Regions from separate parts of the Paenibacillus sp. DP01 genome, predicted to be linked through region 3. Evidence: a T-box and tRNA genes for the amino acid it is inferred to sense, from the RefSeq annotation. Region 3 holds a T-box; the other regions hold tRNA genes.
The links. The T-box of region 3 lies ahead of leuS (leucine--tRNA ligase). A T-box ahead of a tRNA ligase gene usually reads a tRNA of that ligase, here a tRNA-Leu.
Positions count from the first base shown of each region.

Region 1 (11,137 bases), 2.4 Mb from region 3:
CCAATGAAGCTATTAAAAGAAACTTATGTGGGCAAGGCGGCTGTTCTGGATGTAAAAAGTCGAACGGATTTGAAGCAATTTGTGCAAAGTATCATAAATTCCGACTCCTCAAATTCGATTACAGACAATTCTTCGGGGCAGGAGCAGAAAACAGATTTTGAATAGGGTTAGACAATATATTAGATCGTATTTGCCGGACAATAGTCTGTTAAATGCTCTTTGTGAATAAAGAAGAGCATAACATGATCTTCCGGTTATCTATAGGGGGAAAAAGAATGGGTACAAAACAGATCGTAAGGTTCTGCTTGGCATTAACTATATCCGCCGCCATGCTTCTGGAGATCACTGCTCCGCACATGGCTATGGCTGATGCTGCGCAACGTGCAAAAAGCACGTTGTTGAACGATAAGAGTGAACCAACAAAAATAATTTCAACGCAGGTTAAAAATACCCCGACACTAAAATTGGATAGCCATGTGGCATCCATGACGAAGAAAAGAACCATTAAGGCTAGATTTAAGCTTCCGAAGGGTACCGATATAAAGAAAATAAGCTGGACCTATGGTGGCAAGCCATTATCGGAATGGAAATCGTACAAGAATCGCGGTTATAATGGCGCCCCCTTTATCACCGTTACTCAGGTCAAAGCCGTACACGCAGAAGTCACTGCCAGTATCAATTTCGGTCTTACCTATGGTACGGAGAATCTTTCCGAACCGAGTCTGCAGCGTCCACTGTACGCATCATTGATGGGAACCTATGAACTGGCTGCAGTAGTCAACGGCAAAACCGTTGCCCAAGCACCTATTAAGTTGGTCCCGTACGACAGCTTCCGTACCTATGATGAACTGAAGCCGGAGATTGATGCGATTACGGCACAGGCAGCTCAAAAAAACGACAGATACATTAAAACGTTGTCGATCGGCAAATCCGTTGAAGGCCGCGATATTTTTATGACTATGGTTGCCAAAGATCAAGCAACGATTGACAAATATCAGAATGTAACTCACCCTGCCATGCTAAATGATCCTGCAAAGCTGGAGAACGATATTCAATCCGGTGCATTCGGAGATTATCAAGTGCCCATCTGGATCAACAATATTCATCCGAATGAAGCGCCGGGCTTTGATGCGATTATCAATTATTTTAAGACTATGGCACTCGATAAAAATGTTACGTACAAGACCACCTTGTCCAATGGAAAATCGAGTACGGTAACTCTCAATATGGATGATGCGCTTGAACATGTGTTTTTCCTGTTCCTGTATACAGAAAATCCAGATGGAAGGGTTCATACCGAACGTTATAATGCTGAATATTTTGACTTAAATCGGGATAATTCATATCAAACCCAGCCTGAAACACGCAGTATCACAGAGCAAATCGCCAAGTGGTCGCCGATTTCTTTCTTAGATCTGCATGGGTTTGATAAGAATTTTCTGATCGAGCCTACCACACCGCCTCACGATCCGAATATTGAGTACGATCTACTTATGGATAACATGGTAGAACAGGCCAAAGCGATGGGTGAAGCAGGTATAGCAAACACGAAGTATGATTACTACCATATTCCTTATGAAGAACATCGTAAAACAGTTGAAAATCCTAAATATGTTTCCAAGGGGACTTCTTCAGGATGGGACGATGCGTCTCCAGCCTATACAGCTGTCTTCGCCATGCACCATGGTGCAATGGGACATACGCTGGAAACACCTGAATCGAATGAAGAGTCGACCAAAGCATTGTATTATAGTGTCGCTGCAGCAACTGATTTTGTTATGCAAAAGAAAGAAAAGTTATTTTTGAACCAGCTAAAAGTATATGAACGTGGAATCAATAATATCGATGATCGATCCGTAGATCGGTATCTAGTCAATGCAAAAAATCAAGTCATTGGTCGCCCCCGTCACGGTAATGAGAATTTTTTTCCTGAGTATTACGTTTTGCCGATCGATAAAAGTCTTCAAAAAAATCCGCTGGAAGCCTATCGGATGATTGAGTATCTTATCCGCAATGGAGTAACGGTTGAACGCTCGACAGAGGCTGTAAGTACTGCTGGCAAGACCTACCCCGCGGGTTCATTTATCATAAATATGCATCAGGCTAAACACGGCATCGCAAACATGGTTTTATATGACGGTATTAGCGTCTCAGATTATGCTTCGGTAGCTGGCGAGATTGTGCAGGACTTTCCCGTCATGCGAGGATTTGAACGTGATGTGATTAGAGAAGCCGGCGTGTTTGCGGGCAAAACGACTCCGGTGACTTCCGTATCGATTCCGGCCACATCATTGCCGAATGATTCTGCCTATGTTTTAATCCGCAACACCAATAACGATGCCATCAAAACGGTCAATGAATTACTTAAATCCGGCAAAGTGGTTACGATGCTATCCAAAAGCGGAACAGGATATGAAGCGGGTGACTTTGCAGTGGCCTATGATGATCTGCATCCGCTGGTGTCAAAATACTATCTTGATGTCACGGCATTCGGCAATAACAAACCCGTTGGCAAAGTTCTTAAACCTTCTACGGTAGCCGCTCTCGGCGAACCAGCTTATGTGCTCAAAAATCTCGGTTTTAAAGTGACCGATGATCAGCAGCATGCCGATGTGCTCGTGAATACATTCGATTCCGACAAACTTGTTGAGAAAGGAAAGCCATACATTGCTTATGGGAATATGGGGATGGGTAACGTGAAAAACTGGATTCCTCAATTTGCGTTTGCTGGACCGACATGGGAAAGATACGAAGGGGTCTTCCTGGCGAATGTCCAACAGGATCATGTGATTACAGCCCCTTACGATAACGAAGAATATTTCTACACCGTTACAGGTTCTTACATTACGAAGCTACCTAAAGCCGCAAAAGTTCTTGCAACCATTAGCAATAAAGAAAACTTCTTCAAAGCGGGCTGGTGGCCAGGTCACGATGCTGCAAGAGGAAAGATCATGGCCTTCACCTATATGGAAAACAAAAAGAATATCACAGTTTTCTCCAACGATCTAACCAATGGCGCTCATCCGCAGCATCAATTCCGACTACTGGCCAATTCGATTTTCAATGCCGTTCCCAGCAAACCCTGAATGATTTTGCAAACAACCTTATTCCGGTGATCAGCCGTGAGTAAGGTTGTTTTTGTGATAAGGGTTATTGTCCTCTGTGACATTTTGTTTACAACTTGATCAAATTTTAGCGACATCTGAAGGCTATATTTGGATTAGAACGTGACATGAATCCTGTTTACAACAGGGATTTATGGAATGTATGAATTCAATATTTTAGGGAGGAATGTAATTTGCTAAGTAGCATCAAACTGACAAGCAGATCTGTCAGAAAATATGAGGGGGACACAAAGGTTGAAGATCCGGTTGCTAATAACATGGATAATAAAGCAGCGGACACATCAGGGACCACCTCATCTCACGACAGTACAGAAACCGATAATCTCCCCCAAAGCTCTGTGACAGAGCCACGGAGAAAGACACACAGCATCAAAGGACGTCTCGTTGCGCTTGATGCTGCGCGCGGACTGGCCGTGCTGGGAATGTATTTGCAGCATTTCGGATCAAATCCAAGCGTTTCTGCAATTGTTTCCGGAAATACCACCCTATTATTTGTGTTGTGCGGCGGTATCTCCTATTCTATTATGGGACAGCGTATGATGGATCGGGGAGCAGAGGCGACCGCTTTTCGTGCACGAATGCTGGCCCGTGCGGTGTTTGTTGATATTATTGGTTATTTGCTTATTATGCTGAACACTTCATACGGCATCATTTTGCCTGCCTATGCAGCTATGTTTGTGTTGGCCCTCATGTTATTTCGTCGTTCGACCCGCACCATTGTCACAACAGCAATAGTTTTGCTCGTAACGGCCCCGCCGCTAATGATTCTTGGATCAAGCATTTTCTCAAAAGCTTATCTTCTTGGTGATATCGCGGGAGGTCCGATGTCTGCCCTCGCCTTGACTCCTGCATTTGTTGCTGGTATGGCCATTGGCCGCGTTGACCTCACCAGATTACGTACAGCCCTCTCACTCGCAGGCAGCGGTATCGTTATGCTTGTTATTGGCAAAGTAATGGCCGCTTTTGTGCTTCCGAATTGGAATCTTCACTTTGAACAATGGCTTATAAGTGTGCAAGGAGCTGCTCCTGTACAGCCGGATGAATACGCAATTTGGCCTCTTAATACGGAATCACCGATGTGGCAGCTCCTTTTGGGAACGGCTCCGCACACCGCTTCGACATTCCAGACGATGATAGGATTAGGAATTTCATTTCTGGTAATGGGAGTTACGTGCCTCGTATCCAAAAAAACTTCCGCTGTATTAATGCCTTTCGCAGCAGTCGGACGTGTCGCCCTGACCATGTATGCCTTTCAGTTTGTAGTGGTGTGGATTCTTGATCTGACAAAGATTGGGCACAGTCTGGATGGAATTCCGTTCGGCAACGTAATGATCGCAGTTGCAACACTACTACTAGGATTATTGATTGCTCAGCGTCCTGTTGGTCCGCTTGAAGGATTGATGCGCCGCTTTGACCGATTGTTCAGCTCTACCCAACCAGTCTCACAAACAGTAAAGTAGATAACCTTCTTGATACTCTATATAACGGACTGATCAAAAAAGATACCAGATAAAAAGTTCTCTATCTGTATAAGAAGCCTACAGAAGGTGTCTAGATTAACTAGGGTAATAAGATAATCATTGAACAGAGTTATAAGGAAGGAACTAATTCCTTGCTATTTTCCCCCGGATTATCCGGGGGACTTATCCCCCGCCGTTTTAGCAACACCCAGTATCGAAACTGGGATTCCTTTGACTGTTTTCTGAATTCTGCTTGTCTCGCTGATTTTTCTAAGCTGCTATATAGTCTTTGTTTTCTTATCCATCCAATACGCTCCTATCGGACACTCCTGACTGCTTCAGATCTTGAACAAAGATATCGAACATTGGACTCATTTTATGACACCCTTATTTTTCGCATAAGACCAATGAAGCCATCTACTACACGTATGTATTATGAAAATTCACATTCTTTGCCGTCATTGAGCTACATAAAAGTGCCAACCGGAATTGTATTATCCCTAGCAGATATATTGTTAACGCCTAGAGAATGGGCGTGTGCAACCTAAATGTAACTCGCTGGACTTCAATCGCTCGCGGCGGGCATTTTACTGCCATGGAAGAGCCTGAGCTTTTAGCTCAGGACATTCGTGCCTTCTACAAACCTTTTAGAGCAAAAAATAAATATTAACCAAGGTCCGCCCCGTGCATTAACTGGATTAATAAGAAGAGCTATTATAAGCGGTCGTAATCTAACGGGAAACGATAGCTTAATAAATACAAAAAGAAGAGATGGCATAAGCCATCTCTTCTTTCATCTATATAAAGCGGGTGATGGGAATCGAACCCACGCTACCAGCTTGGAAGGCTGGAGTTCTACCATTGAACTACACCCGCAAAAAAAGTGGTCGGGATGACACGATTTGAACATGCGACCCCCTGGTCCCAAACCAGGTGCTCTACCAAGCTGAGCTACATCCCGAAATAGATGCCGGTGAGAGGACTCGAACCTCCACGGTTTCCCTCACGATTTTGAGTCGCGCGCGTCTGCCAATTCCGCCACACCGGCTTATGAAATTAATGGCGCGCCCTGAGAGATTCGAACTCCCGGCCTTTTGATTCGTAGTCAAACGCTCTATCCAGCTGAGCTAAGGGCGCAAATATGGAGCGGACGACGGGAATCGAACCCGCGACCCTCGCCTTGGCAAGGCGATGCTCTACCGCTGAGCCACGTCCGCAAAAACAGGTATGCGCGTGGAGGGACTTGAACCCCCACGTCAAAGACGCTAGATCCTAAGTCTAGTGCGTCTGCCAATTCCGCCACACGCGCATACAATGATAATGGTGAGCCATGAAGGACTCGAACCTTCGACACCCTGATTAAAAGTCAGGTGCTCTACCAACTGAGCTAATGGCTCTTAATGGCTGGGGATATAGGATTTGAACCTATGCATGACGGAGTCAAAGTCCGTTGCCTTACCGCTTGGCTAATCCCCATTATGTAATCAACAGGGCGATTAATGGGACTTGCACCCACAAATGCCATAGCCACAATTCAGTACGTTAACCCATTCGTCACGACCACCATGGCAATAAAACTGGTGGAGGATGATGGATTCGAACCACCGAACCCGTAAGGGAGCAGATTTACAGTCTGATGCGTTTGGCCACTTCGCTAATCCTCCAAAATGGTGCCGGCGAGAGGACTTGAACCCCCAACCTACTGATTACAAGTCAGTTGCTCTACCAGTTGAGCTACACCGGCATATTAAATTAAATGGCGGAACTGACGGGATTCGAACCCGCGATCTCCTGCGTGACAGGCAGGCATGTTAGGCCTCTACACCACAGTTCCAGAGGCATTTCCAACAGGAAGTTAATTGCGGGGGCAGGATTTGAACCTACGACCTTCGGGTTATGAGCCCGACGAGCTACCGAACTGCTCCACCCCGCGACATCAAAGATATTTCTTAATACTATTAATGGTGGAGGCTGAGGGGATCGAACCCCCGACCCTCTGCTTGTAAGGCAGATGCTCTCCCAGCTGAGCTAAGCCTCCATACTACTATGACCCGTAGGGGATTCGAACCCCTGTTACCTCCGTGAAAGGGAGGTGTCTTAACCCCTTGACCAACGGGCCATGCTATAAAATAATTCTGGCGGAGAGAGAGGGATTCGAACCCTCGAGACGCTTTTGGCGCCTACACGATTTCCAATCGTGCTCCTTCGGCCAACTCGGACACCTCTCCATATGGCTCCCCGAACAGGACTCGAACCTGTGACAACTCGATTAACAGTCGAGTGCTCTACCAACTGAGCTATCAGGGAATATTGGTGGAGCCAAGGGGGATCGAACCCCTGACCTCCTGCGTGCAAGGCAGGCGCTCTCCCAGCTGAGCTATAGCCCCATCTTAGAAATAACAATTAATTCTGACTATGTAGAGGTCAGTCTTACAGGCGAAAAAAAATCCCCAGAGAAGGGGCTTATGCTTGGCGGCGTCCTACTCTCCCAGGACCCTGCGGTCCAAGTACCATCGGCGCTGGAGGGCTTAACGGTCGTGTTCGGGATGGGTACGTGTGGAACCCCTCCGCTATCGCCACCAAACATGAATTTGCCTCGCAAATTCTTCCGTAAGCTTATTCGGTTCATCACGGATCGTGTGAATGAATAGCCATACGCTTGTCGTATGTACTTCTACATACCTTCAAGGTTACACCCTGAAAACTGGATCCGAAACTTCATTGCGCCTTATCTTTAGGATAAGCCCTCGACCGATTAGTATTGGTCAGCTCCATGCATTACTGCACTTCCACCCCCAACCTATCTACCTCGTCGTCTTCAAGGGGTCTTACTAATTGGGAAATCTCATCTTGAGGGGGGCTTCACGCTTAGATGCTTTCAGCGCTTATCCCTTCCGTACATAGCTACCCAGCGGTGCTCCTGGCGGAACAACTGGTACACCAGCGGTACGTCCATCCCGGTCCTCTCGTACTAAGGACAGCTCCTCTCAAATTTCCTACGCCCACGACAGATAGGGACCGAACTGTCTCACGACGTTCTGAACCCAGCTCGCGTACCGCTTTAATGGGCGAACAGCCCAACCCTTGGGACCTACTTCAGCCCCAGGATGCGATGAGCCGACATCGAGGTGCCAAACCTCCCCGTCGATGTGGACTCTTGGGGGAGATAAGCCTGTTATCCCCAGGGTAGCTTTTATCCGTTGAGCGATGGCCCTTCCATGCGGTACCACCGGATCACTAAGCCCGACTTTCGTCCCTGCTCGACTTGTAGGTCTCGCAGTCAAGCTCCCTTCTGCCTTTGCACTCTTCGAATGATTTCCAACCATTCTGAGGGAACCTTGGGGCGCCTCCGTTACTCTTTAGGAGGCGACCGCCCCAGTCAAACTGCCCACCTGACACTGTCCTCGTACCGGATTACGGTACCAAGTTAGAACCTAGATACGATCAGGGTGGTATCCCAAGGATGCCTCCCTTCAAGCTGGCGCTCAAAGTTCTACGGCTCCCACCTATCCTGTACAGATCGTACCCAAATTCAATATCAAGCTGCAGTAAAGCTCCATGGGGTCTTTCCGTCTTGTCGCGGGTAACCTGCATCTTCACAGGTATTAAAATTTCACCGGATCTCTCGTTGAGACAGCGCCCAAGTCGTTACGCCATTCGTGCGGGTCAGAATTTACCTGACAAGGAATTTCGCTACCTTAGGACCGTTATAGTTACGGCCGCCGTTTACTGGGGCTTCGGTTCATAGCTTCGCCCGAAGGCTTACCACTCCCCTTAACCTTCCAGCACCGGGCAGGCGTCAGCCCGTATACTTCGCCTTGCGGCTTCGCACAGACCTGTGTTTTTGCTAAACAGTCGCTTGGGCCTTTTCACTGCGGCCCCCTCGGGCTATTCACCCTACCGAGGCACCCCTTCTCCCGAAGTTACGGGGTCATTTTGCCGAGTTCCTTAACGAGAGTTCTTCCGCGCGCCTTAGAATTCTCTTCTCGCCTACCTGTGTCGGTTTGCGGTACGGGCACCTTCTCCTGGCTAGAGGCTTTTCTTGGCAGTCTGAGATCATGACCTTCGCTACTGTAATTTTCGCTCCCCATCACAGCCCAGCCTTACGATGTGCGGATTTGCCTACACATCAGCCTCACTGCTTAGACGGACATCCATCAGTCCGCGTCACTACCCTACTGCGTCACCCCATCGCTCATAGCGGATTACGGTGGTACAGGAATTTCGACCTGTTGTCCTTCGACTACGCCTATCGGCCTCGCCTTAGGTCCCGACTTACCCTGAGCGGACGAACCTTCCTCAGGAACCCTTAGGCTTTCGGCGGATCTGATTCTCACAGATCTTTTCGTTACTCATACCGGCATTCTCACTTGAATGCAGTCCAGCGCTCCTTCCGGTACACCTTCAACCCGCATTCAACGCTCCCCTACCCCTGATGCAAAGCATCAAGCCATAGCTTCGGTGGTGTGTTTAGCCCCGTTACATTTTCGGCGCAGAGTCACTCGACCAGTGAGCTATTACGCACTCTTTCAATGGTGGCTGCTTCTAAGCCAACATCCTGGTTGTCTGTGCAACTCCACATCCTTTCCCACTTAACACACACTTGGGGACCTTAGCTGATGGTCTGGGCTGTTTCCCTTTCGACAATGGATCTTAGCACTCACTGTCTGACTCCCGGAACTAAATCTATGGCATTCGGAGTTTGACTGAGCTTGGTAACCCTTGCGGGCCCCGCACCCAATCAGTGCTCTACCTCCACGATTCTTCTTTCCGAGGCTAGCCCTAAAGCTATTTCGGGGAGAACCAGCTATCTCCGGGTTCGATTGGAATTTCTCCGCTACCCCCACCTCATCCCCGCATTTTTCAACATGCGTGGGTTCGGGCCTCCAGTGCGTGTTACCGCACCTTCACCCTGGACAGGGGTAGATCACCCGGTTTCGGGTCTACGTCCACGTACTCATTCGCCCTATTCAGACTCGCTTTCGCTGCGGCTTCAGCTCTTCACCTTAACCTTGCACGGGAACGTAACTCGCCGGTTCATTCTACAAAAGGCACGCCATCACCCATAGATCGGGCTCTGACTTCTTGTAAGCACACGGTTTCAGGATCTATTTCACTCCCCTTCCGGGGTGCTTTTCACCTTTCCCTCACGGTACTGCTTCACTATCGGTCGCCAGGGAGTATTTAGCCTTGGCAGATGGTCCTGCCGGATTCATACGGGGTTTCACGTGCCCCGCACTACTCGGGATCCGTCTCGGAGGGAACAGGTTTTGAACTACAGGGCTTTTACCTTCTCTGGCGGGCCTTTCCAGACCTCTTCATCTAACCGGTTCCTTTGTAACTCCATGTGAGACGTCCCACAACCCCAAGGAGCAAGCTCCTTGGTTTGGGCTAATCCGCGTTCGCTCGCCGCTACTGACGGAATCACTATTGTTTTCTCTTCCTCAGGGTACTTAGATGTTTCAGTTCCCCTGGTCTGCCTCTCACTCACCTATGAATTCAGTGAGTAGTGACTGTCGATGAAGACAGCCGGGTTTCCCCATTCGGACATCCCCGGATCAAAGCTTGCTTACAGCTCCCCGAGGCTTTATCGTTGTTCGCCACGTCCTTCGTCGGCTCCTGGCGCCTAGGCATCCTCCGTGTGCTCTTTGTAGCTTAACCTAGTATCTACATAGTAAATACGATTTGCTACCTTTATTTCACTTGTTTACACAAGATCAGCTTAAAGGAATATTCTAAAACGCAATTTCGTTTCGGTATCCAGTTTTCAAGGTGCAATTCGAGAGTTTGAACTCTCAAAACTGAGCAACGAGTGAGTAACAGGCCTAAACCTGAGTTTTGAAGCTTACGCTTCATATTTGAATGTTTCCGTTGCAGGAAACGATTCTCCATAGAAAGGAGGTGATCCAGCCGCACCTTCCGATACGGCTACCTTGTTACGACTTCACCCCAATCATCTACCCCACCTTCGGCGGCTGGCCCCTTGCGGTTACCTCACCGACTTCGGGTGTTGTAAACTCTCGTGGTGTGACGGGCGGTGTGTACAAGACCCGGGAACGTATTCACCGCGGCATGCTGATCCGCGATTACTAGCAATTCCGACTTCATGTAGGCGAGTTGCAGCCTACAATCCGAACTGAGACCGGCTTTTCTAGGATTGGCTCCACCTCGCGGCTTCGCTTCCCGTTGTACCGGCCATTGTAGTACGTGTGTAGCCCAGGTCATAAGGGGCATGATGATTTGACGTCATCCCCACCTTCCTCCGGTTTGTCACCGGCAGTCTGCTTAGAGTGCCCAGCTTGACCTGCTGGCAACTAAGCATAAGGGTTGCGCTCGTTGCGGGACTTAACCCAACATCTCACGACACGAGCTGACGACAACCATGCACCACCTGTCTCCTCTGTCCCGAAGGAAAGGCCTATCTCTAGACCGGTCAGAGGGATGTCAAGACCTGGTAAGGTTCTTCGCGTTGCTTCGAATTAAACCACATACTCCACTGCTTGTGCGGGTCCCCGTCAATTCCTTTGAGTTTCAGTCTTGCGACCGTACTCC
Region 1 covers NZ_CP173059.1:542,912-554,048, reverse strand. The annotation lists gene ACH59B_RS02490 (LCP family protein) at 1-165, shown strand, start outside; gene ACH59B_RS02485 (M14 family metallopeptidase) at 276-3,086, shown strand; gene ACH59B_RS02480 (DUF418 domain-containing protein) at 3,299-4,585, shown strand; tRNA gene ACH59B_RS02475 (tRNA-Gly) at 5,391-5,461, opposite strand; tRNA gene ACH59B_RS02470 (tRNA-Pro) at 5,470-5,546, opposite strand; tRNA gene ACH59B_RS02465 (tRNA-Leu) at 5,554-5,633, opposite strand; tRNA gene ACH59B_RS02460 (tRNA-Arg) at 5,646-5,722, opposite strand; tRNA gene ACH59B_RS02455 (tRNA-Gly) at 5,728-5,802, opposite strand; tRNA gene ACH59B_RS02450 (tRNA-Leu) at 5,814-5,894, opposite strand; tRNA gene ACH59B_RS02445 (tRNA-Lys) at 5,907-5,982, opposite strand; tRNA gene ACH59B_RS02440 (tRNA-Gln) at 5,987-6,061, opposite strand; tRNA gene ACH59B_RS02435 (tRNA-Tyr) at 6,164-6,249, opposite strand; tRNA gene ACH59B_RS02430 (tRNA-Thr) at 6,254-6,329, opposite strand; tRNA gene ACH59B_RS02425 (tRNA-Asp) at 6,343-6,419, opposite strand; tRNA gene ACH59B_RS02420 (tRNA-Met) at 6,445-6,518, opposite strand; tRNA gene ACH59B_RS02415 (tRNA-Val) at 6,548-6,623, opposite strand; tRNA gene ACH59B_RS02410 (tRNA-Glu) at 6,633-6,704, opposite strand; tRNA gene ACH59B_RS02405 (tRNA-Ser) at 6,722-6,813, opposite strand; tRNA gene ACH59B_RS02400 (tRNA-Asn) at 6,817-6,892, opposite strand; tRNA gene ACH59B_RS02395 (tRNA-Ala) at 6,897-6,972, opposite strand; rRNA gene rrf (5S ribosomal RNA) at 7,053-7,169, opposite strand; rRNA gene ACH59B_RS02385 (23S ribosomal RNA) at 7,321-10,246, opposite strand; rRNA gene ACH59B_RS02380 (16S ribosomal RNA) at 10,480-11,137, opposite strand, start outside.
Region 1: it encodes a tRNA-Leu, which carries the amino acid that the T-box ahead of leuS (leucine--tRNA ligase) is inferred to sense. The anticodon was not compared.

Region 2 (6,583 bases), 2.3 Mb from region 3:
GTCGGCTCATCGCATCCTGGGGCTGAAGTAGGTCCCAAGGGTTGGGCTGTTCGCCCATTAAAGCGGTACGCGAGCTGGGTTCAGAACGTCGTGAGACAGTTCGGTCCCTATCTGTCGTGGGCGTAGGAAATTTGAGAGGAGCTGTCCTTAGTACGAGAGGACCGGGATGGACGTACCGCTGGTGTACCAGTTGTTCCGCCAGGAGCACCGCTGGGTAGCTATGTACGGAAGGGATAAGCGCTGAAAGCATCTAAGCGTGAAGCCCCCCTCAAGATGAGATTTCCCAATTAGTAAGACCCCTTGAAGACGACGAGGTAGATAGGTTGGGGGTGGAAGTGCAGTAATGCATGGAGCTGACCAATACTAATCGGTCGAGGGCTTATCCTAAAGATAAGACGCAATGAAGTTTCGGATCCAGTTTTCAGGGTGTAACCTTGAAGGTATGTAGAAGTACATACGACAAGCGTATGGCGATTCATTCACAGAATCTGTGATGAACCGAATAACCTTACGGAAGAATTTGCAGAGCAAATTCATGTTTGGTGGCGATAGCGGAGGGGTTCCACACGTACCCATCCCGAACACGACCGTTAAGCCCTCCAGCGCCGATGGTACTTGGACCGCAGGGTCCTGGGAGAGTAGGACGCCGCCAAGCAAAATCCTTTAAAGGATGATAAAATTTAATGAATTAGGGCCTTTAGCTCAGCTGGTTAGAGCGCACCCCTGATAAGGGTGAGGTCGGTGGTTCGAGTCCACTAAGGCCCACCATTTCTAGATTGACTAAAAGTTTGGGGCTATAGCTCAGCTGGGAGAGCGCCTGCCTTGCACGCAGGAGGTCAGGGGTTCGATCCCCCTTGGCTCCACCAATATTCCCTGATAGCTCAGTTGGTAGAGCACTCGACTGTTAATCGAGTTGTCACAGGTTCGAGTCCTGTTCGGGGAGCCATATTTCAATACTTCTGAATTTTATATATAAGGTGGCGGCGTAGCTCAGCTGGCTAGAGCGTACGGTTCATACCCGTGAGGTCGGGGGTTCGATCCCCTCTGCCGCTACTCGGAGAGATACCCAAGTGGCTATAAGGGGACCCTCTGCTAAGGGGTTAGACTGCGTAAGTGGTGCGAGGGTTCGAATCCCTCTCTCTCCGCCACAAAATTATTAAATCAGAATTCATTTTGCAAGGCCCGTTGGTCAAGGGGTTAAGACACCTCCCTTTCACGGAGGTAACAGGGGTTCGAATCCCCTACGGGTCATAATTATGGAGGCTTAGCTCAGCTGGGAGAGCATCTGCCTTACAAGCAGAGGGTCGGGGGTTCGATCCCCTCAGCCTCCACCATTAATAATATTGTGAAATATCTTTGATGTCGCGGGGTGGAGCAGTTCGGTAGCTCGTCGGGCTCATAACCCGAAGGTCGTAGGTTCAAATCCTGCCCCCGCAATTAATTTCCTATTGGAAATGCCTCTGGAACTGTGGTGTAGAGGCCTAACATGCCTGCCTGTCACGCAGGAGATCGCGGGTTCGAATCCCGTCAGTTCCGCCATTTTAACTACATATAGTGTAAACTATATGATATAGTTGTAAAATAAAACATGGCTCGGTAGCTCAGTCGGTAGAGCAGAGGACTGAAAATCCTCGTGTCGGCGGTTCGATTCCGTCCCGAGCCACCTTTCAAGTGGGAATTGGCAATGTGCCGGTGTAGCTCAATTGGTAGAGCAACTGACTTGTAATCAGTAGGTTGGGGGTTCAAGTCCTCTCGCCGGCACCATTTTGGAGGATTAGCGAAGTGGCCAAACGCATCAGACTGTAAATCTGCTCCCTTACGGGTTCGGTGGTTCGAATCCATCATCCTCCACCAGTTTTATTGCCATGGTGGTCGTGACGAATGGGTTAACGTACTGAATTGTGGCTATGGCATTTGTGGGTGCAAGTCCCATTAATCGCCCTGTTGATTACATAATGGGGATTAGCCAAGCGGTAAGGCAACGGACTTTGACTCCGTCATGCATAGGTTCAAATCCTATATCCCCAGCCATTAAGAGCCATTAGCTCAGTTGGTAGAGCACCTGACTTTTAATCAGGGTGTCGAAGGTTCGAGTCCTTCATGGCTCACCATTTATAAGTTATTTTGCGGTCGTGGCGGAATTGGCAGACGCGCACGGTTCAGGTCCGTGTGGGCTAACCCCCCGTGGAGGTTCGAGTCCTCTCGACCGCACCATATTTTGCGGACGTGGCTCAGCGGTAGAGCATCGCCTTGCCAAGGCGAGGGTCGCGGGTTCGATTCCCGTCGTCCGCTCCATTATCCATACGGCGCCATAGCCAAGTGGTAAGGCAAAGCTCTGCAAAAGCTTCATCCCCAGTTCAAATCTGGGTGGCGCCTTGACTGCTCATTATGGAACTAAATATGCGCCCTTAGCTCAGCTGGATAGAGCGTTTGACTACGAATCAAAAGGCCGGGAGTTCGAATCTCTCAGGGCGCGCCATTTATTAAAAAGTGTATAATGTCGGGATGTAGCTCAGCTTGGTAGAGCACCTGGTTTGGGACCAGGGGGTCGCATGTTCAAATCGTGTCATCCCGATACTGATTTGCGGGTGTAGTTCAATGGTAGAACTCCAGCCTTCCAAGCTGGTAGCGTGGGTTCGATTCCCATCACCCGCTTTTTGCTATAGCGGATTCTTGTTGCCTCAGTGGTGACACCTTATAAATAAAGAGAGCCTGTCTGGGGACAGAGCTCTCTCTTTTTTTGTATGTTTATCTTCCATAGATTCTACAAAGTGTTGACTATCGATAATCCTTGCTATCGGTGTATTCCTTCTGCTCCTGCAGTGAGTATACACCGATAACTGATCTAGTACACAGGTTTTACACTGGTATGGTCAGCTGTATGGAGGTTCCCTGATTTGAAGCAGAGGTCATGCTCAAGAAGCCGCCTACTCCTCTAGCTCGTTCTTCCATGCTGAACAATCCAACTCCCTCTCCTTTGGATTCTCCAGAGAAGCCCATACCCTCATCCCGAATAGTTACTTTTATTATTTCGTCTTGATCCTCTACATCAACGTATGCTTCTGCTACATCTGCGTATTTAGCCACATTCGTCAGTGCTTCCTGTACAATTCTATAGATTGCTATTTCTTTTCGGATATCAAGGCGTTTACGTAAAGTACATTGAAAATGCACTTCGATTCCGTAATGCGAACAGAAATTTTCAATATAAGTTCTTAGGGCCGGTACGACACCCAAATCATCCAGAACTGAGGGACGAAGTTCCCACGCTAGGCCACGAACATCTTTAATGATATCGGTTACCTGTGCACGCAAATTTTCCAAAGTAGCGTTGGGTTGTTCAGCTAGTTGGCTATCTAGTTGAATAATAAGTGAAAACAGGCTTTGACCAATCCCATCATGAAGCTCTCTTGAAAAGCGTTTACGCTCTTCCTCCTGTATTTGCATGACTTGCGTCATCATGGTCTGAAGCTCTGCCTCTACTTTTTTTAATTTAGTTACTTCATTTCGGATCGCTAAGTACTGATAGGGTTTACCTTCCTCGTCCATAAATGGAACAATCGTAGTATTCACCCAGTAGTAGCTGTTATCTTTAGCACGATTTCGTATTTCTCCCTGCCATACCTCACCAGAACGGATCGTAGTCCACAGGTTCTTCATGAAGGCTCGAGTATGATAGCCCGAATTAATGAGACGATGATCCTGCCCGATCAATTCTTCACGACTATATTGCGAAATCTCACAGAACTTATCGTTTACGTACTGAATAATTCCTCGATGATCGGTCAGAGCAACGATGGAAGATGTATCTAGAGCAAATTTTAGATTGGATAGCTGGTGGAGAGAACTACGCAGTACATGGAGAAAAGGAGAATCTGGTATATGAATTTCCAAATCATTCAGTAGTTTATCGGTTGACTCCCCAAAGGCGGGCTGCAGTAAAGGGTTAGAAGGTTCATTCATAATGGAGCAACCCCTTTTTCAGTGCAAATTTGACCAACTCAGGCCGTGTTTTCAAGTTAAGCTTCTCCATAAGGTTGCTTTTGTGGGACTCTACGGTTTTGACGCTAATCACCAGGTGTTCGGCAATTTCCTTGTTGGCATATCCTTTGGCTACCCATGATAGGATCTCTTTTTCCCGCTCAGACAGGGATTCATACGGCCCGGTTATGCCCTCTTGTTTGATTTTGTCCAGATATTCACTCATCAGGCGTTTGGTTGCATTGGGATACAGATAGGCACTGCCTTCGGCTACAGACTGGATGGCAGCGAGTAATTCCTCATGAGGTGCACTTTTTAAAATATATCCAGATGCTCCGGCTTGAATGGCTCGGAACAGATATTCCTCATCATCATGCATCGTTAAAATAAGCACTTCTGTATCCGGCAACTGTTTTTTTAATTCGGTGGTTGCCGTGAGGCCATCTTTGCCAGGTGGCATACTAAAATCCATGAGCACGACATCAGGTTGTAGCTCCACCGCTTTGCGGATTGCTTCATCCCCGTCTGCTGCATCTCCTACTACCTTAATACCGTTTTTGCCGTCCAATAGGGCCATGAGGCCAGAACGTACGACAACATGATCATCCACTACTAGTATACGAATCAATTAGTCATCCCCTCGAACGGTAAAAAAACCGTGCGTTTTGTCATAATCATAGCAAATTTTAGGGATTTCAATCAACAGAGATAGTTAGATGAGCTGTTCATGTTCACTTATATTTATAATTTTATTTTTCTTCAAATATCAATCTATGGAGTGAGAGGGAGGGCACATAGCTGGCCAAGGCGATGAGCGACTTGAGTGGCCTTGGCTACATCAGATTCGGTGAATGTTCTCACTTCACGGTTACCGACAAGTAGCACACCGTTTGGCAAGTCTCCTGTACTGGAAAAGGGAATGGCTACTGCAGAATGTAACTGTTCGGCCAGCATAAGCGCACATTCTTGACGTAAACGTATACTGCCTGATATTAAAGCGCTAACGGTTACGGTACGCCCCAGACGAACAGCCATCCCGGCAATCCCATGACCGACTTTAAAAGAGATAAGGCGATAGCGATTGTTTCGGCTGCCGGAGGCATAATACCAATGCAACTTACCCCCTGACCTGGACATAAATGCAAGTGCAGTGAGATCCCCATAAACATGATCTCGCAACTGGTTCAGTTCATTTCGCATTTCATCCGTTATTTGTAGCATAGAAGACACATCCTTTATCTTAACCAACTGTAGCTCTAATTTATTGTAATTCCGACAGGTACAAAAGTAATTCAGGGAACCCCCTGATCTATAGGCGCAGGAAACACTGACTTTTCATTAGACTGGGTAATCAATAAGAGGTGGGGCGATAAATGGGGCGTTAGATAATCCTGGAAGTGATATTTATCACTGCAAATCAGGGAGTAGGGAGGTGCAAAATCAGGTGTTCTCCCGATAACAACCCAGGAATTAAAACATTATGATAAAGATATCAGGTAAACACGAGGAGGACGCTAATATGCAAGCCACTTGTATGGAACGGTTTAGGGACGAAACGCAGCGCACGGGGATTCAGCTTTTTCTGACGGAAGAGCATTTTGAACTGTTAAAAGATATCATGTCCTGGAAGAAGGTAAAGGCAGGCGTTATGCTTTTCCGAGAGGGTGATGATGCGGAGCAGCTTTATTATATACATTCGGGTCATGTTAAACTCCGTAAGTCGACAGAAGACGGTAAAGAATTGATTCTGACTATTCAGCACCAAGGCGATTTAATCGGGGAGTTTAGTGGGATAGATGGGGAAGAGTATAGTTGCACTGCAGAAACAGCCGATGTGTGTGAATTAGGTGTCGTGCTTGTTAAGGATCTGGAGTCGCTCCTGTCTAAGCATGGGGAAATGGCGCTTCAGTTTATACAGTGGATGGCAATGAAGCAACGAATTATGCAATCACGGTTTCGGGACTTACTGTTGTATGGTAAAACGGGGGCACTAGCGTCTACGTTAATCCGTGCAAGTAATACATGTGGGGTAGCTGTGAAGGATGGCATTTTACTGAATATGAAGTTAAGTCACTCCGAACTGGGTGAGATGATTGGAGCAACGCGCGAGAGTGTGAACCGGATGCTGAGCTCGCTGAAAGAGCAGGGTACCTTGGATACGAGAGACGGAAAAATCGTCATTCACGATCTCAAGGTGTTGCGCGCTATGTGCTGTTGCCCTTCGTATGGCCAATGTGCCCATGAGATTTGCAGACTATAAATTTATGAGCTTGTTAGGCGGGGGCTAAAAGACTCCGTCTAATTGTAAGTCTTCTGACAACAAGCGATTAAAAGGAACGAGTATCGTAGATATCTTAAAAAGAATCGACGGCGCGTTTAGCGGCAAATCAACGATATAGTGTTTTGAAGTAGCCATCATGTTGAAATAGTTGACTAGTAGTAAAGAAATTTTAGATATTGATTTATTGTGAAATATTACAAGTTGTATTCTGTAGTTAAAAATGATATATTATTTGAGCTGACAACAAAACAGCCGTTTCTAAAGAGAATAAGCAGGGTGAAATGATCTTCGAAAAAAATAACCCTTGCATTTTTGGAATGA
Region 2 covers NZ_CP173059.1:438,045-444,627, forward strand. The annotation lists rRNA gene ACH59B_RS01855 (23S ribosomal RNA) at 1-387, shown strand, start outside; rRNA gene rrf (5S ribosomal RNA) at 539-655, shown strand; tRNA gene ACH59B_RS01865 (tRNA-Ile) at 692-768, shown strand; tRNA gene ACH59B_RS01870 (tRNA-Ala) at 791-866, shown strand; tRNA gene ACH59B_RS01875 (tRNA-Asn) at 871-946, shown strand; tRNA gene ACH59B_RS01880 (tRNA-Met) at 980-1,053, shown strand; tRNA gene ACH59B_RS01885 (tRNA-Ser) at 1,057-1,148, shown strand; tRNA gene ACH59B_RS01890 (tRNA-Glu) at 1,180-1,251, shown strand; tRNA gene ACH59B_RS01895 (tRNA-Val) at 1,259-1,334, shown strand; tRNA gene ACH59B_RS01900 (tRNA-Met) at 1,364-1,437, shown strand; tRNA gene ACH59B_RS01905 (tRNA-Asp) at 1,463-1,539, shown strand; tRNA gene ACH59B_RS01910 (tRNA-Phe) at 1,591-1,663, shown strand; tRNA gene ACH59B_RS01915 (tRNA-Thr) at 1,689-1,764, shown strand; tRNA gene ACH59B_RS01920 (tRNA-Tyr) at 1,769-1,854, shown strand; tRNA gene ACH59B_RS01925 (tRNA-Gln) at 1,957-2,031, shown strand; tRNA gene ACH59B_RS01930 (tRNA-Lys) at 2,036-2,111, shown strand; tRNA gene ACH59B_RS01935 (tRNA-Leu) at 2,127-2,214, shown strand; tRNA gene ACH59B_RS01940 (tRNA-Gly) at 2,221-2,295, shown strand; tRNA gene ACH59B_RS01945 (tRNA-Cys) at 2,306-2,376, shown strand; tRNA gene ACH59B_RS01950 (tRNA-Arg) at 2,403-2,479, shown strand; tRNA gene ACH59B_RS01955 (tRNA-Pro) at 2,502-2,575, shown strand; tRNA gene ACH59B_RS01960 (tRNA-Gly) at 2,585-2,655, shown strand; gene ACH59B_RS01965 (PAS domain-containing protein) at 2,860-3,963, opposite strand; gene ACH59B_RS01970 (response regulator transcription factor) at 3,956-4,609, opposite strand; gene ACH59B_RS01975 (GAF domain-containing protein) at 4,753-5,202, opposite strand; gene ACH59B_RS01980 (Crp/Fnr family transcriptional regulator) at 5,501-6,241, shown strand.
Region 2: it encodes a tRNA-Leu, which carries the amino acid that the T-box ahead of leuS (leucine--tRNA ligase) is inferred to sense. The anticodon was not compared.

Region 3 (11,137 bases):
GGTCAAATATAGCCTGTAGTCCTCCGGCATGATCATGGTCTCCATGCGTTAAAATGACAGCGTCCAGCCGATGCACCCCACGTTGCTTTAGCAAAGGGACAATCGTATCCGCGCCAACCTCGTAGGGATCTGTACGCTTGCGCCAAGCATTTTTCCCTGTTGCAAAGTCCATCGTACCCCCGCCATCTACCAAAATATGTTTTCCTCCCGGCGTTGTAATTAAAATGCTATCACCTTGGCCCACATCCAGATATTGAACAACTCCCGTGTTTCTTTCACTAGGAGATTGGTACCCTATACATAGTATGCCAAGCCAGACAATACCACTTAAAGCCAGTGCCACATGACGATATCCATCCCACTGTCGATGCGCAAATTTCCCTGCACCCTTCGGTTCATGATCCGTTTGCAAAATAGCCGCCCACTCGGCAGAAGCCGCTAGTCCTGTATGCACAGGTGAAGCTATGGGATTAGATTTCACATCGGAGATGTCGCCTGTTTGCCTTCGAGATATCAACCATGTTTTGAGCCAGTACAGAACGCTGTACAAAGCTGCGTAATATGCCAGAACCCACAGAATAGAAGAAGACGGCCAAATACTCACATAAGCATCATCCACATTCATCCATTTCACAAGCGAAAAGGTTAGATCGTTTAATTGCTCCGCTGGCCACGCAAGGATGCGAGCCCCCTCCCCCCATAAAAAGGCCATTCCCATTGCCACCGTACCTAGTGGAAGCACGATATATGTAATTAGGGGGACAAGTAAAAAATTAGCCGCAAATGATAATATCGAAAATTGATTAAAGTAGAACACCGTCATTGGAAACGAAACAAGCTGTGCCGTAATTGTGATCGCAACTTCACCACCGATCAGGAGGGGCCATTTGGCGAAAAACGGCTTCATAAGCGGCATATATATGAGCAACCCACCTGTCACCAAAAAGGAAAGCTGAAAGCTGACGCTAAGCAGGTAGTATGGATTCCATAGCAGCATAAGCAACGCAGATACACTTAAAATATTAAGTCCGTCTTTGAGCAACCCTCGCCGAGCTGCAAACAAGCCGATCATCGCCATAATCCCTGCTCTTACAACAGAGGGAGAAGCACCTGTCAGCAGCACATAAGCCGGAATCAGTACCATCACAATCGTAAGGGAGGTTTCACGGCTAACTCGTAACAGCTTGAGTAAATATAATAATGTGGCCGCATATACCGCCACATGCATACCTGATATCGCCAAAATATGCGTTAAACCAAGCTGCGTAAATTCATTATACGTTGCTGGGTCCAGCTCATCTGTAACCCCAAGTATCAGACCTTTCATATATCCTGCGTGAAGAAGTGATGTAAAAGCAGATTCCATTTTCTGACCTAACTGCTCTCTAAGCTGATCATTCCATCTCAATAATGTGTAGCGGTTCCACAGTGAAGCCTTCTGCCTCTGTAACGAGGCGGCTCCAGCCCCCTTGATAAGCCAGTGAATTTCCTGCGTGTGCAGGTACTCACTGTAATCAAAGCTACCAAAGTTCCCCGCTTTTGCTGGTGCCTTTAAGCTGCCACGCAGCAGGATTGCATCCCCACGCTGCCATGCTGCCGCAAGTTGCTGTTCCTGCTTCGCAGCCAACTTGATATGAACAATGACCTGTTCAGAAATAGACCCCCGATGTTCATCCTTATTGGAAGGACTAGCAAAGTGATGAATTGAAGTAACTCTCATCTCAAACTGCGCACGATCACCATCAATCTCAACTTCTGAAGCAATAAACCCTGCTGCTTGAACAGGCATGTCTTCTATGACAGAAGAAGATACATGAAGTGCACCAGGAATACTGCTCACGTTATGCGTATCATGCCAAAACCAATGAAATCCACCACCACTCAATGCAATCCATAGCAATACCATATGTCGGCTAGGAATTTTCATCAATAAAGCTATAAGCGGGAAAACCAAAGTAATTCCCGCCCACAGCACCAAAAGTATACGTCCCGAATACAGACACGCTCCCGCACTTCCTATAATCCAACAAACAGTGAGGCTTAATATAGGCCTAGTAAACACAAGTTGGGCTTGAATACAATCACCTTCCCATTAGCAAACATTGCTTTCTGTCAACACACAAAACAAAAAAAGAACCCCTGACAAAATAACATTGTCAGAGGTTCTTCCTCGTTATTGTTTAATCCTTAACATCCATCAGCGTTTCCTGCGGTGGATGATAAGTCTCCAGCATGCGAAAGGCGATTCCCTTTTCCTCCATCATAGCTCGAACCTTGTCGGCATCTTTTGGATAAGGTCGGTGATATACAATCTCCACAATGCCGCTGTTCGCCAGCATATTGGCACACGTCCAGCACGGCTGGTCGGTGACATATACTGAGGAGCCTTCACGGTCAATCCGGTCAGTAAACAGCAGCAGGTTCTGCTCCGCATGAATAGTGCGAATACAACGCTGCTTCTTAACCATTTCCTCCCGTCCATCACGGTGAACGACCTCATATTCCTCCGAGATCATACAGCCTGCCTCAGAACAGTCAGGCACCCCGGATGGTGCTCCATTATAGGCCGTCCCCAATAGCTTCTTACCTTGCACAAGTACGGCTCCAACATGACGCCGCGAGCAGCGCGAGCGGGTGGATACCATATAAGCGATATCCATGAAATAGGTGTCCCAGTCCTTGCGTACATCTGCACTCATTTCCATCTCTCCCGTATAAACAAGTTAAACGTAAAACATATCCGTTACAGCCACTCTCAAAGCCTACACCGTAAACTTAAATAAGTTATAAGCTAACATACGGCTTCATTTTCGCTAACATTTTAGCTCCGATTCCCTTTACATGATCCAAATCGTTCACACGTTTGAACAGCCCGTGCTGATTACGATAGTTCAAAATAGCCTCGGCCTTTTTAGCCCCAACTCCCGGCAGCTCCATTAACTCGGCAGCAGTCGCTGTGTTAATGTTCACCTTTTTTTCACCGGAAACGGATGGAGTAGCCGAATCATTCACCGTATTTGTCCTACTCGTCGTTGCAGCATTCGAACTGGCAACAGCTGTGTCTGATCTCGAATCCGCAACATCTGACTGCTTTACGGTACTTGAATTCCCCGCCATGGAGTGTTCAGAGTTTTCACTTAAATCAGCAGATACACCCGTAGAACTCTGCTTAGTATTATGCTTCACATTGTCAACAGCTTCGTCATTCGCACTGCGTTCAGCTTGGTCTGAAGCCTCTTTTACAGCATGCTTTCCTTCGGCATACTCACTGCTGCGCTGTGACTCAATTGGCTGCGACTCTATCGCCAAAGCCTGCTCCACCTTATGGTTAAGCAAACTCCACTCTTCTTGTGGCTCAGTTCGCTGCCCTCCAGCAAACAAAATAAGTCCACTCCCGATTACAGCAAGCGTTATTGCCGTTCCTGTCCATACGCGTTTCATTTTTCGTATCGTCCCCTACTCCACATGGATTTCGAGAATTTTGAGCCGACTGAAAACACCGTCTCAATTAAACAGAGCAAGTCTGTTCAATTCCCGTTAAACCGGAGGTTGTAAACACCTCCATACGGTATCGCTGTGAGTATTTATACACAAGGGTGGTACGACCCCAGGCACGATCTAATGTGCTCAGACATAAAATTCGTCATGTCGGCCAAGACCAAGTGCATACACTAAGAAGAATGACAGCACAGCGTCTATACCGCAAAGTATGAAAGGAGGACGTTGAACAATGAAAGTTGGATTTATCGGGACTGGCAGCATGGGAAGTCTGCTAATCGAATCTTTTATTCATTCGGACGCACTCAAACCGCAGCAAATATTAGCAAGCAACCGAACGTATTCCAAGGTAACCGAGCTAGCCCGTCGTTATCCAGGTTTGCATGCAGCCCAAAGCAACCGTGAGACGGCAGCGGAAAGCGATATCCTATTTATCTGCGTGAAGCCGCTGGAATCAAAAACCGTAACGGATGAAATACGCAATGTCATTACAGAAGAGCAGATCGTCGTTTCTATCACAAGTCCAGTACAGATCCGTATTTTGGAGCATGCACTGAAAGCCAAGGTGTCCAAAATTATTCCGAGTATCACTCACCAGATTGGAAGCGGAGCCTCACTGTGCATCCATGGAAACCGGATTACAGAGGAGGATCGCTCCCTTCTGGAAGAGCTTATGTCCCACATCAGCAGGCCAATTCGGGTTAAAGAGTCTCACACACGGATCACATCGGATTTTTCGAGCTGCGGCCCTGCTTTCTTGGCCTTTTTTATGGACCAGTGGATTCAAGCCGCAGTTCAAGCTACGGGTATAGACCGTACAGAACTATGCGCATTGGCCGGTGAAATGATCATCGGCACTGGAAAGCTGCTCACGGAAGGCGGGATGACACCAGCCGAGTTACAAGCAAGAGTAGCGGTTCCCGGAGGTATAACCGCTGAAGCTCTTGCGTTGTTAGACATCAGCCTGCATAGTGTCTTCCCTGAGCTAATACGGGTCACGCACAACAAGTATGAAGAGGACATGCAAAAGATAGATGCCTCCTTCGGCTTAAAGCCGATTAACCGGCAACAATATTAACCAGCTTACCCGGAACAGCAATTACCTTGCGAACCGTTTTACCAGCCAGTGCTTCCTGAACGCTGTCCAGCGACAATGCAAAAGTTTCCATCGCTTTGGCATCAAGATCTTTGGCAATCGTTGCACGCTGTACGATTTTACCATTCATCTGAATGACAATTTCCACTTCAGCGTCTACCGTCCATGCTTCATCATAGGCAGGCCAAGCCGCGTAGGTAATGCTCTCGTTGTGTCCCAGCAGCTGCCACAGTTCCTCGGCTAGATGCGGTGCAAGCGGCGACAGCATTTGCACGAAGTTTTCCATCGCTGCACGCGGCAGAAGGTCTGCTTTGTATGCATCATTGGTGAAGATCATCAGCTGGCTGATCGCTGTATTGAAACGCAATGCATCCAGGTCCTCGGTTACCTTTTTCAGCGTTTTATGCCAGGTCCGTTTGAACTCGTCGCTACCGCCGTCATTTTTAATTTTTTCGTTCAGGCTACCATCCTCGGAAACAAACAGGCGCCATACGCGGGACAGAAAACGATGCGCTCCCTCTACCCCATTCTCATTCCATGGCTTGGTCGCTTCCAGCGGCCCCATAAACATCTCATAAATACGCAGCGTATCGGCGCCAAACGTATTTACAATATCGTCAGGATTGATGACATTACCGCGTGATTTACTCATTTTTTCATTATTGTTGCCCAGAATCATACCCTGGTTGACCAACTTATAGAAAGGCTCTTTCGTTTCCACTACGCCGATATCATACAGCACCTTGTGCCAGAAACGGGCATACAGCAAGTGAAGAACCGCATGTTCCGCTCCGCCAATATACAGGTCAACAGGCATCCATTCGCGCTGTTTCTCTTTGGACACAAGCTCTTTATCATTTTTTGGATCAATAAAGCGCAGGTAGTACCAGCAGCTTCCTGCCCATTGCGGCATCGTATTTGTCTCGCGACGTGCTTTCATACCTGTTTCAGGATCAACGGTTTCTACCCAATCTGTCGCATTCGCCAGTGGGGATTCACCTGTACCTGAAGGCTTGATATTGTCCATCTCTGGCAGTACGAGCGGCAGTTGATCCTCAGGAACTGTTTTAATCGTTCCATCTTCTAGATGAATTACTGGAATCGGCTCGCCCCAATAACGTTGGCGGCTGAACAGCCAGTCACGCAGACGATAGGTTACTTTGCCCTGCCCCTTACCCTCAGCTTCGAGCCATTCAATCATTTTCGGAATAGCTTCCTCATTGGTAAGTCCATTCAGCAGGCCTGAATTGACATGCGGACCATCCTCGGTGTATGGCTCTTTGTCCACGTCTCCACCTTGAACGACCTCAGTGATTTTCAATCCGAACTTCTTGGCAAATTCCCAGTCACGTGTATCATGGCCCGGTACTGCCATAATTGCACCTGTTCCGTAGCCTGCCAGTACATAGTCGGCAATCCAGATTGGCAGCTTTTCGCCGTTCACCGGGTTCACTGCATAAGCTCCTGTGAATACGCCTGTTTTATCTTTGGCCAGATCCGTACGCTCCAGGTCACTTTTCCGAGCAGCTTGTTCACGATACTGTTGTACAGCGTCCTTTTGCTCAGGTGTAGTGATCATATCCACCAATTCCTGCTCTGGGGCCAGCACACAGTAGCTTGCACCGAACAATGTATCTGGACGGGTTGTAAATACTGTGAGTTGTTCGTCATAGCCTTCAATTGGAAAATGAACCTCTGCCCCGGTAGACTTACCAATCCAGTTCCGCTGCATATCCTTAATGCTTTCGGACCAGTCCAGTTCCTCCAGATCGTCAAGCAAACGATCGGCGTATTCCGTAATTTTCAGCATCCATTGACGCATGGGTTTGCGGATAACCGGATGGCCGCCACGTTCACTCTTACCATCAATTACTTCTTCATTCGCCAGTACCGTTCCCAGTGCTGGGCACCAGTTCACGGGCACTTCAGCTACATAAGCGAGGCCACGCTTGTACAGCTGGATGAAAATCCACTGTGTCCATTTGTAATAATCAGGATCAGTTGTGCTGATTTCACGATCCCAGTCATATGAAAAGCCAAGTGATTTGATTTGACGGCGGAAGTTATTTACGTTCTTCACCGTAATTTCGCGTGGGTGCTCGCCTGTATCCAGCGCATGCTGTTCGGCAGGCAGACCAAAGGCGTCCCAACCCATCGGATGCAGTACGTTGTAGCCACGCATTCTTTTATAACGTGAAACAATATCTGTAGCTGTATATCCCTCCGGGTGGCCTACATGCAGACCAGCTCCAGACGGATACGGAAACATATCCAAAGCATAAAACTTCGGTTTACCCGGTTCTTCCCCAGTGCGGAACGTTTTGTTCTCATCCCAATATTTCTGCCATTTTGGTTCAATACTTTGCGGTTGATAGCCGTGCTTCGGCTGTGTGTCTGTCATTGTCTTTTCCTCCTCAAACGGTATGCAACAAAAAAACCTCTGCATCCCGTAGCGTGTCAGCGCTAGGGACGAGAGGTTATATTCCCGTGGTACCACCCTAGTTAGCAGAAAGCGTTCTTCGCATTCTACTCCCTTTGCACCTGATAACGGAGGTGATCCGATGCGTATTAATAACAGGACACTGACACCTATATAGGTGCTTTCCTGCGTTGGACGCATATCTCCGAGGCGAGTTCGCTTTGCACTGTCAACCGGCTTGCACCACCCGCCGGCTCTCTACATGTCCAGACAAAACTACTATTCCTCATCAGCGATTATTTAACCGTTAATAATGGCACTATTATATTGAAAACCGCGAAAAAAGTCAAATAAGGACTACATTTGATACGAAGCGCCATCTTCATACTAGTTGTCCATGACACATGAATACGAATGTTTTATAATAACTCCAAGTTGCAATGGTTCAAGTTGAGATGAGATAAGAAAGGTGAGTGGAGACATGGCACAGATTAAAATTTTCGGGACAAAAGAAAAGCTAAATCCGATCAAAAAGCAACTTTCAGAGGTGATTCACTCTGCCGTGGTGGATGCGTTCAATTATCCTCCAGAAAAGAGGTTTCATCGTTTTTTTCCTATGAATCATGAAGATTTTATATATGCAGATGGTCGCTCCGACGCATACACCATTATTGAAATCAGTATCTTCGAAGGCAGAACGACAGAAGCTAAGAAGCAACTCATCAACCTGTTATTTCAAAGAATTAACGATCTTTTGGGTATTTCTCCACAGGATCTTGAAATTACTATATTTGAAACCCCGAAACAGAATTGGGGCATTCGGGGTGTACCGGGTGATGAACTTCAGCTGAACTATAAAGTGAATATATGAGAGCAAAAAGACGCCCTTCATGACTTCATGAAAAGCGTCTTTCTTTTTCTATATTAGCTCAATGAATCCTAGCTATTTTACAGCGACATAAAAAAGTCTCGCCGCGTCATCTGCTGCTTCTACCCATTCAAAATCTGCATATACCTTCACATCACGAAAACCCGCTTTGGACAATTCTGCCTTCATCCAGGCTGGATCATAAGCACGCTGTACATGAATTTCCTCAAAACGCTGGTACAGATCGCGTCCTTCATGTTCTGCTTTCGCAAAGATACTGAGATGATGCTCAATTTCACAACGGGGAGTGTCCAATGCGCATGTCCAGATATACGAAATAGAGCGTTCATCCAGTACGAATGGTTGTTCTTCATCATAACGCAAAAATGTCTGGGGATGATGTACATCAAACAGAAAGGTTCCACCAGGCTTCAGACCAGCATACGTTCTGCGAAAAGTAGAAATGATATCTTCTTCCTCAAGTAAATAATTCAGGCAATCGCAAAAAGAAATGACAGAATCCACGGGCTCCGGTAAAATCCATTCTCGCATATCCTGCTGTATCCAGCGAACGCTCCCCTCACGAAACAATCGCTGCCCTTGAGGAGTAGTTTCCATTTTGCGACGGGCTACTGCCAGCATGTCAGAGGACAAATCGATGCCAGCCACCTCGAAGCCTGAGTTAACCAGTGGAATCGTAATTGAGCCCGTTCCGCAGCCCAGCTCGGCCACTGTATGTGGCATACCGTATCGATCCCAAGCCTGCCGTGCAAAGCGCAACCAGTCCGGGTACGGCATGTCCTGCATTAGCTCATCATACACATAGGCAAACTTGCGGTAAGAAGCCATCTTTATTCCCCATTCCCGTCCTTCGGTTTAGGCATCTTCTCCACCAGGTAGGTCCAGTTTTCTTTTTGTGTAACCAGCCCTTCCTTCATCAGCTTGCCCATCGCACGCTTGAAGGCGGATTTACTGATACCAAACCGTTGCTTGATAATATCCGGCGGCGTTGCGTCAGAATATGGCATACCGCCACCCGGACGTTCCTTCAGAAATGCAATCAACCGATCCGCATCCTCATCACGGCCTACTTCCTTGCGTGGCGACATCGCCAGATTGACCCGACCGTCTTCACGAACAAGCGTGACCCGTACCTTAACCTCCTCGCCCAAGCGAAGCATGCGGTTACGTTCCGACGAATGAATCATTCCTATTGCACCAAAACCAAGCACACCCCCGTCCACCAGGACGAATGTGCCCATCTGAAGCGGCTTGTACACCGTCGCCTGCACCCATGTATTAAGCCACGAACTAGGAGCATGGAAACACAATGGAGCCAGTTCCTGCTCCCCTGCCAGCTTAGCTCGCAGTCTGCCTTGTTTGTCATGTTCCATAATGGCATACACGTAGTCACCCACCCGAGGATGCAGATCACGGTTTTCTGGCAACTCACGAATCGGCAGCAAAAGTTGGCGCCCCAATCCCATCTCCAGGAAGCATCCCAACCGCGGATGCACATCGGCCACCTCAAGCTTGGCCATTTCCCCCAGAGACAAGAACGGCTTTTTCATAGTTGCAGCCAAACGGTCCTCTGTATCATGGAAGATAAATACCTCCAGCCGTTCACCTACCTCGATTTCACGAGTAAGCTCGGTATAATGCAGCAGAACATCCTGCTCACCGACGGTAAGAAAGTAGCCGAAAGGAGATACCTCACGATCCACCATAATGGTGACATAAGTACCAGCGATCAAACTCATACCTTCTCCACAACCTTAGCATCCGACCAGAGTCGCTCAATGTTATAATATTCGCGTTCGTCGCGATGGAAGACATGCACTACGACATCCCCCAAATCCATTAGAACCCAGCGAGCGGAATCCATTCCTTCGATTCCTTTGATGGCTACACCTTCATCATGAGCGCGTTTGCGAATTTCTGTTACAATCGCCTGTACTTGTGTATCCGAATTACCATGGCAAATTACAAAGTAATCCGCGACTAGCGATACTCCACGCAAATCCAGTGCGACAATATTCATTGCCTTTTTATCATTAGCGGCCTCAACCGCCGTTTGCATTAATTTCTCATTCGTTAGGGTCATTCATGAACCTCCGTTTTTTTCTGTTTTAGCTGTCGAATCAAGTCATTGCGCGACAAGACCGTCAGCGGAAAAATAACCTTTTGCTTTTCCAGCAACAAAGAAATCGTAGAATCAAATCCAGCGATAAGGCCCTGCTCCAAACTTTTCTTTGCCTGTTTACGAATATGTTCAACCCCGGGAAAATCCCGCCCCGGTTCGATGTAATCAGCCAGACACACGACTTTATCCAGCAGGCTCATACCTACGCGGCCTGACGTATGCCAGCGGATCGCATTCCTTATTTCCGGATCATCCACTCCGTAATCTCTTGCCGCGACGCAGTACCCTACCTCTGAATGCCAGAGCTGCTTGTCATGCTCCAATAGCGCCTGATCACATTCGGGATAGTTACGAATCACTTCCTCCATCTGCTGAACAGGCCAATATTTCGCTACATCATGCAAAATAGCCGCCAGTTCTGCCTTATCCGGGTCTGCTCCATAACGCTTCGCAAGCTCAACAGAGGTATGCATAACACCCAGCGTGTGCTTCCAGCGTTTTTCAGGCATCTGGCCTGATACGACTTCCATTAGCTGCTCACGGCTGTACTTCATACAAACCGCCCCTTGTAATATAGTCATGAACACGATCAGGCACAAGATAACGAATAGTGCGGCCTTCTGTCACACGCTCCCGTATATCCGTCGAAGAAATGTCCACCACTGGCATATCCGCCAGCAGTACCTTGTCCTGCAAATAATATGGCAACTCATCCAGCGCAAGCTCGAAGCCCGGTCGCCGCACCCCAATAAAACAAATCCGATGCGCCAATTCCTCAATCCCCTGCCAATGAGGCAAGTAGTTCACCATATCTGCACCAATAATAAAATAAAAATCTACAGCAGGATGCAGCTCCTGAAGCTTCTTGATCGTGTCAATGGTATAGGATACCCCCCCGCGAAGCACTTCAATATCCAGCACTTCAAAAGCAGGATGACCCGCCACCGCTTCACTCGTCATCTCCAGACGCTCCTTGCCGCTTGCCCCCGCTTGATGCTTGTGCGGAGGAATATGAGAAGGCATAAACCATACTTGATCCAGCCCATAGGCATCTCTTGCCGCTTCTCCAGCCAGCAGATGTCCAATATGAATGGGATCAAATGTACCACCCAT
Region 3 covers NZ_CP173059.1:3,866,153-3,877,289, forward strand. The annotation lists gene ACH59B_RS16885 (ComEC/Rec2 family competence protein) at 1-1,978, opposite strand, end outside; gene ACH59B_RS16890 (dCMP deaminase family protein) at 2,181-2,699, opposite strand; gene ACH59B_RS16895 (helix-hairpin-helix domain-containing protein) at 2,785-3,441, opposite strand; gene comER (late competence protein ComER) at 3,731-4,576, shown strand; gene leuS (leucine--tRNA ligase) at 4,557-6,995, opposite strand; T-box leader at 7,057-7,315, opposite strand; gene ACH59B_RS16910 (tautomerase family protein) at 7,495-7,884, shown strand; gene ACH59B_RS16915 (class I SAM-dependent methyltransferase) at 7,957-8,730, opposite strand; gene ACH59B_RS16920 (S1 RNA-binding domain-containing protein) at 8,733-9,641, opposite strand; gene rsfS (ribosome silencing factor) at 9,638-9,985, opposite strand; gene yqeK (bis(5'-nucleosyl)-tetraphosphatase (symmetrical) YqeK) at 9,982-10,578, opposite strand; gene nadD (nicotinate-nucleotide adenylyltransferase) at 10,562-11,137, opposite strand, start outside.